Regions from separate parts of the Kitasatospora sp. NPDC001660 genome, predicted to be linked through region 2. Evidence: riboswitches for the same ligand, from Rfam matches in the RefSeq annotation. Region 2 holds a riboswitch; the other holds the start of a gene.
The links. A riboswitch is a leader RNA that binds a small molecule or an ion and turns the genes downstream of it on or off. The one in region 2 is predicted to bind guanidine.
Positions count from the first base shown of each region.

Region 1: linked by a shared signal. The riboswitch ahead of ACWCXH_RS15660 (MBL fold metallo-hydrolase) and the one ahead of ACWCXH_RS14715 (DMT family transporter) in region 2 are both predicted to bind guanidine.

Region 1 is NZ_JBSFGU010000012.1:56,377-59,769, forward strand. It holds gene ACWCXH_RS15650 (DUF4132 domain-containing protein) at 1-28, opposite strand, end outside; gene ACWCXH_RS15655 (zinc-dependent metalloprotease) at 464-1,342, opposite strand; guanidine-III (ykkC-III) riboswitch at 1,458-1,527, shown strand; gene ACWCXH_RS15660 (MBL fold metallo-hydrolase) at 1,540-2,412, shown strand; gene ACWCXH_RS15665 (hypothetical protein) at 2,817-3,221, shown strand; gene ACWCXH_RS15670 (CapA family protein) at 3,157-3,393, opposite strand, start outside.
Region 2 is NZ_JBSFGU010000011.1:53,444-56,836, reverse strand. It holds gene ACWCXH_RS14720 (MFS transporter) at 1-1,013, opposite strand, end outside; gene ACWCXH_RS14715 (DMT family transporter) at 1,108-1,422, opposite strand; guanidine-III (ykkC-III) riboswitch at 1,468-1,533, opposite strand; tRNA gene ACWCXH_RS14710 (tRNA-Cys) at 1,665-1,736, shown strand; gene ACWCXH_RS14705 (xanthine dehydrogenase family protein molybdopterin-binding subunit) at 1,803-3,393, opposite strand, start outside.

The DNA of each region.
Region 1 (3,393 bases), on a different contig from region 2:
CGCCCGCACTCGTCTCCACCCATGCCACGGCCGTTCTCCTCCCACCTGTCGGTCAGCGATGGGAGGAACGTAGCGAGGCCCACTGACAACCCGACGCCCCGGGCCCGGAGTTCCCGACCTGCGGAAACCAAACCCATCGAACGAGTGAACGAGCTCGTCGTCGCGGCCTGGCGGGGCAACAGGTCATCACGTCGGGCGGAGCGAGGGATGGTCGGGGGCGGCCACGCGAGGGCGGACGGCGGGCGGGGAGGGCCGCGGCCGACGAGCGCCGGGCGGCGCCGTTCTGCGTCGAGGTGGGGCTTCAGGAGCGGAGCTCCCGCGCGGAGCCGCCACCTGCGCGACGCCCTCCCGGCGCGCGGCTGCGACCTCACGCACCGCGGATTCAACGGCGGGCACGACCACGCCAGTCGGCGCGGCGGCCTCGCCGACGGGCCCACGCACCTGCTGCGGGACCGCCCCTGGATCAAGCCTCCGGACCGTCCTCCCGCGAACCGTCCTCCCGCGGCTCCAGCCCGGTGCGGGTCAGCCAGCGGTCGGGGTCGGTGAGTTCGCGGCGGGTCGGGACGAGGGAGCGGTCCGTCCAGATCCGGTTCACCGTCTCCGTCCCGCCCGCGTCGACGAGCTTGTGCACGAACCGCACCGCCTGGTCGTGGGTGTCCGGCTCGGCGCGCACGCCCGGCAGGCGGGACAGCAGACGGGCGGCCCGGGCCGTCGGCCGCTCCCCCGCCTGGTCGCGGGCCAGCAGGCGGCGTGTCGCCCAGCGGGCGTGGCCCTCCCACAGGGCGCCGAGGACGGGGTCGTCCTCCCGGGTGCCGCCGGACGTCCGGTGCAGCAGGAGCGCCTCGACCGCGTCGGCGCCGGGCCGGGGGCCGCCCGCGCGGATCTGGGCCTGGTGGGTGAGCAGGTGCGTCAGCACGGCCCGCAGCGGGGCCCGCTGGGGCGCGCCGGCCAGCAGCGCCGGGGCCAGCAGGACGACCCACCGGCCGTCCTCGTCCTGGACCACCCGCCCGGACGGCACGCAGGTGATCCTGCGGTCGGAGTCCGCCGACGCCGACCCCTTGCGCAGCGCCGCCTCGGCCTTCTCGCGCTTGGCCGGGTCCGCGACGGCCGCCAGGGCGTCGCCCGCGAGGACGGTCTCGCAGACGCGGCGCACGTAGGCCTCTCGGCGCTGCGCGAACCCGTCGGGGTCCACCAGCACCAGGCGCACCTCGGGGCCGAGGTCGAGGCCCGTGGTCTCCTGGACGGGGCCGGCCAGTTCCCCGACCAGGGCGCGGGCCGCCTCCGCCAGGGCGTCCCAGCCACCGCCCGCCTGCTGTTCGACGACGATCTCGATCTCGATCACGAAGCGGAACTGTACGTCGCCGGGAAAGCTCTTCCCACTCGGTCCGCCCGACCGGCCGGAATCCGGCCCGCGGGAACGGGCCTCCGGGGCGGGTCCGCCCCGTGCTAGCGTCCCGGTGGCGGCGCACCGGCGCGTCGGCCCCGGACGAGACGTGCGCCGTACCCGGCCTGACAAGACGACGCACCGGAGGAGGCGTCATGTCCGACTTCACCCGGGCCGTCCCGGTGCCGCGGCCGCTGGACGTGCGGTGGATCCACGGCTCGCCGTCGGCGAAGCACGACACGGACCCGGAGATCCAGGTCCACGAGTACGACGAGCACACCGTCATTCTTCGGCAGAACAAGGCGACCAACTACGAGGCGCCGTTCCTGTACCTCCTGTTCGGGGCCGAACGGGCGGTGCTGATCGACACCGGGGCCACCGTCGAGGCCGCGTACTTCCCGCTGCGCGCGGTGGTCGACGAGCTGATCGGGAAGTGGCTCGACCGCAACCCCCGGGAGGACCGCGAGGGCTACGGGCTGCTCGTCCTGCACACCCACCCGCACGGCGACCACGTCGCGGGCGACGGCCAGTTCGCCGACCGCCCCGGCACGACCGTGGTGGCCGCCGATCCGGCCCTCGCGTGGCCGTACTTCGGCTTCGACGCGGCCCCGGACGCCGTGGCCCGGGTGGACCTCGGAGGCGGCCGCGTGCTCGAATGCCTCGCCACACCGGGGCACCACGCGGCGGCGGTCACCTACTACGACCCGTGGACGGGCTTCCTGCTCACCGGCGACACCGTCTACCCGGGGCGGCTCTACATCGACGACTGGGCCGCCTTCACCCGCACCGTCGACCGCCTGATCGCCTTCACCGGGCGCCGCCCGGTGACGCACGTGCTCGGCTGCCACATCGAGATGACCCGCGATCCGGGCCTCGACTACCCGATCCGCACCACCTACCAGCCCGACGAGCCCCCGCTCCAGCTCACCGTGGGCCACCTGCACGAGATCCGCGCCGCCCTCGCCGAACTGGGCACCCGGCCGGCCCGGCACGCCCTGGCGGACCTGATCCTCTGGCCGAGCGAGTGACCGTGCCCGGTGGCCCGGACCTGCGGCCCCCGTTCAGGAGCCGGCTGCCCGGTCGTGCCGGAGCGGCCCTGCCGCGTCGCGGGTCAGTCCTTGTACGGCACGAGCCCCGGCAGGTCCGGTTCGAAGCGAACGGGTCGGGAATGCGGATCGAGTCGCCGAACTTCCGCTCGGTCCTCGTGCGGTAGCGGTCGTCGGTCGGCTCGGAGGACGGCATCACCGTCCACTGCCGGGGGTTGACGACCAGGTAGAGCGGGAAGCCCGTGCGCGGGTGGTCGCGGCCCGTCTGCCGGTCTGTCTGCCGGTCCAGTCCGTCCACCGGTCCGCTCGGAACGCCGATCCTGCCATCGCCCGCGGCGGCCGAAAACGGGGTGCCGCGACTCGCCGACTCCCTTAGCGTGGCGGGCATGTGCACGCGATCGCAGACCTCCCTGCGCCACTACGTGTGCCCGTCCTGCCGGGTGTCGATGAAGCGCCTCGGTGCGGCCGGGCACGACGGGTGCCCGCGCTGCGGCCAGAACCTGGTCGACGCCGGACACGACTTGGAGGTGCCGCGGAAGCGGGACGACGCCGGCTGGCGGGCGCTCACCGCGCTGCTGCACGCGGGCGTGACGTTCCACTCCTCGTGCTGCGACGGGCCCGGCTGGCGCCCGCGCACGCCGCGCGAGGTCCGCGAGCGGCTGGCCGCCTCGCGCGGCACCGGGCTGTCGGTGGCCGCGGCGCTGACCACCCGGGACGTCGACGAGCTCAGTGCGAAGCGGCGGGCGCGGGCGCGAGTCCCGCGCAGCCGCGCAGGCCGTCGCGCCGCTTGAGCGCGGCCTCCGCGGCGGCGCCCGTCACCGGCACCGGGACGCCCCGGTCGTCGACGGTCGCCGGGGTGAACGCCTCGCCGGTCACCCGGCCGTCGCCGGTGACGGTAAGCGTCGTGACGCCGGTCTCGTTCGAGAACGGGTAGTCGGAGGTGCCGTACCAGAGGAAGTTGCC
Region 2 (3,393 bases):
GCCCCCGGCCGCCCCTGCAGCCACGAGCCCAGCGCCCAGGACAGCCCGCCGCTGGTCAGGGTGAGCCCGGCCAGCGTCGGCGACAGGTCGCGCTGGGTGACCATCATCAGCGGGATGAACGCCTCCGCCGCGAAGAACGCCCCGGCGGCCACACCGCGCAGCAGGATCACCGTCGGCAGTCCGCGCCCGGCCCGCAGCGTCCCCTTGGGCAGCAGCCCGAGCACGGCGGGCAGCAGCAGCGCCGCCCCGGCTGCCGCCGGGAGCAGCCCGATCAGGTCCAGCCGCTGGCCCGCGTACTGCAGCAGGCCCGCGCCGAGCGCCGCCATGGCGGCCAGCACGGTCCGCCGGCGGTCGAAGTCCGCGCCCTTGGGGACCGGGTGCTCGCGCTCGGAGCGGGCCAGCGCCGGGCCCATCACCGCCAGCGGCAGCAGGATCAGCACCGGCACGGCCAGGAACACCCAGCGCCAGCCCAGGTGCTGGGTGACGGCCCCGGAGACCACCGGGCCGACGATCGAGGGCAGCACCCAGGCCGAGGAGAAGGCCGCGAAGACGGAGGGCCGCAGCCGCTCCGGGTAGGCCCGGCCGACCACGACGTACAGCGCGACGATCACCAGCCCGCCGCCCAGGCCCTGGATCGCGCGCCCGGCCACGAACAGCCACATCCCCGGCGCCGTCCCGGCCACCACCAGGCCCGCGCCGAACACCGCGATGCCGGTGAACAGCGGTCGCAGCGGGCCGCGCCGGTCGCACCACTGGCCGGAGACGACCAGGGCGAACAGCGTGGTGGTGAAGTAGCCGGAGAAGGCGAAGGCGTACAGCCCGAGGCCGTCCAGCTGACGGGCCGCCACCGGCATCGCGGTGTTGACGGCCGTCGCCTCGAAGGCGAGCAGCAGGACCACCGACACGATCCCCAGCGTCAGGGCGCGGTAGCGGCCGCTGAGCACCCCGCCGCCGGGGTCGTCGTCGACGGGTGTCGGGGCGGAGTCGACCGAGGTGGGGGAGGCGGTGGTCATACTGACATCGTAAGGGCCGTCCATCATTTTGACCCCTGACCAGAGCAGGTGACCGGCTCCGCCGCGGGACCTACGCCGCAAAACCCGGTCCGGGTCAGTGGAGCACCTTCAGGCCGACCACGCCGTAGACGATCAGCAGCAGGCAGCCGATCCGGGCCGGCGTCACCGCGTCACCCAGGACGGCCATGCCGTAGAACGCGGTGCCGACCGCGCCGATGCCGACCCAGACCGCGTAGCCGGTGCCGATCGGGATGGTGCGCATCGCGTACGCCAGGCCGCCCGTGCTCAGCAGCAGGGCGACGCCGAAGACGAGACCGGGGACGAGGCGGGTGAACCCCTTGGACGATTCCAGGGCCACCGCCCAGACGGTCTCCAGGACACCCGAGACGATCAGAACGAGCCAGGCCATGACGGTACGAACCTCCGCAGTCCACAGCGGCCGGGTTGCCGCTGAACTGCGCCGTCTTGTCGTCACCGGGTACGACGCGCTCGTCCGGGGCGCCGGGAAAATCCGGACACCTGCCCGCGACCGTAGCACGGGCGGCCGCGCGAGTTGCCATACAGAATTTACAATGCGGCGTTGACGACCCGTCCCGCATTCCGCCACCATGAATTCACCGGCCCCGCCGGGGCGGTAAAAGAAAAATCACCGGCCGTGTGCCCGAGTGGCTTAGGGAACCGTCTGCAAAGCGGTGTACACGGGTTCGATTCCCGTCATGGCCTCGATAAACGGAATTGCCGGCCGACTCCTCCGAGTCGGCCGGCAATTCCGTTTCCGCCGTTCCTCCGTCACACCGCGACGGCGTCCTCCGGCCTGATCGGCAGACGCCCCACCGGCAGGCCGGTCGCGGCCCGGACGGCGGCGGCGACGGCCGCCGGGGCGACCACCGCGGGCACGGCGCTGACCGCCTTGGCGCCGAAGGTCGCGACCACGTCCCGCTCCTCCAGCAGGGCCGCGATCCGCACCTCCGGGGTGTCCAGCGCGGTCGGCAGCCGGTAGCCGGTGAGCGAGGGGTTCTGCAGCACCCCGCCCTCGGTGCGCAGGTCCTCCAGCAGCGCCAGGCCGACGCCCTGGGCCACGCCCGCCTCGATCCGGTCCTCGATCTGCCGCGGGTTCAGCGCCCGGCCGACGTCCTGGGCGACGGTCATCTCGACCACCCGGACCGCGCCCAGCTCGATGTCCACGTCCACCACCGCGCGCATCGCGCAGAACGCGATGGAGACGAACGCGTCGCCCTGCCCGGCCGCGTCGAGCGGCTCGGTCGGGTGCGGGCGGCACTGCGCGGTGGCCCACAGCTCCTTGCCCTCCAGCGCCTCGGCGACCGGCATGCCGAGCACCCCGTCGTACGAGGTGATCTTGCCGTCGGCGATCTGGAGCAGCTCCACCGACATCCCGAAGTTGGCGGCGATCGGCTGGAGCAGCTGGTGGCGGACCATCAGCGCGGCCCGCTCGACCGCACCGCCGGACACCCAGGTGTGCCGGCCGCGGGCGGAGGGCCCGGCGATCGACTGGTCACTGTCGGCGGGCGCGATGTAGACCTCGCTGACCCCCAGCACGGTCTGCACGATCTGCCGGGCCAGCGTCGCGAAGCCCTGACCGGAGTCGACGGCCGCGCAGATCACCGTCGCGTGGTCGCCGCTGACCCGCACGGTCGCGGTCGACACCTCGTCCTCGCCCTCGGCGCCGAGCATGTGCACCATGCCGACGGCGTAGCCGATCCCGCGCCGCACCGCGGCCGGGTCACCGGCACCGCCGGGCCCGCCCGGCAGCAGCCACTCGGCGTCCGGGTCGTCCACCGGCAGCGCGGGCAGCGGCTCGGCGGCCACGGCCTCCAGCAGCGCGGTCACCGGTGCCGGGCAGGTGACCGCCTGCCCGGTGGGCATCGGGTCGCCGGTGGCCATCGCGTTGCGGCGGCGGATCTCCACCGGGTCCACGCCCACCCGGGCGGCCAGCTGGTCCAGCTGCGACTCGTACGCGAAGCAGGCCTGCAGCGCGCCCTCGCCGCGCATCCGCCCGGCCGGCGGGTTGTTGGTGCGCACCGCCCACGCGTCCACGAAGACGTTCGGGCAGACGTACGGGCCGACCGAGAACGCCGTCGCGGCCGCCAACGCCTCGGCGGAGACGTCCGCGTAGGCGCCGCCGTCCAGCAGGATCTGCGCCTCGACCTTCACCAACTTGCCCTCGGCGTCGGCGTGGTGGCGGTAGCGCAGGAGGGCGGGGTGGCGCGAGGTGTGGGTGTGGAAGGACTCCTCGCGGGTGAGCGTCATCTTCACCGGACGGCCGGTGCGCAGCGCCAGGAGCGCGAGGGTGACCTGGAAGGAGATGTCCTCGCGGTCCGAGGTGGCGCCGGGCACGCCGGTGACGACCAGTCGGACCCGG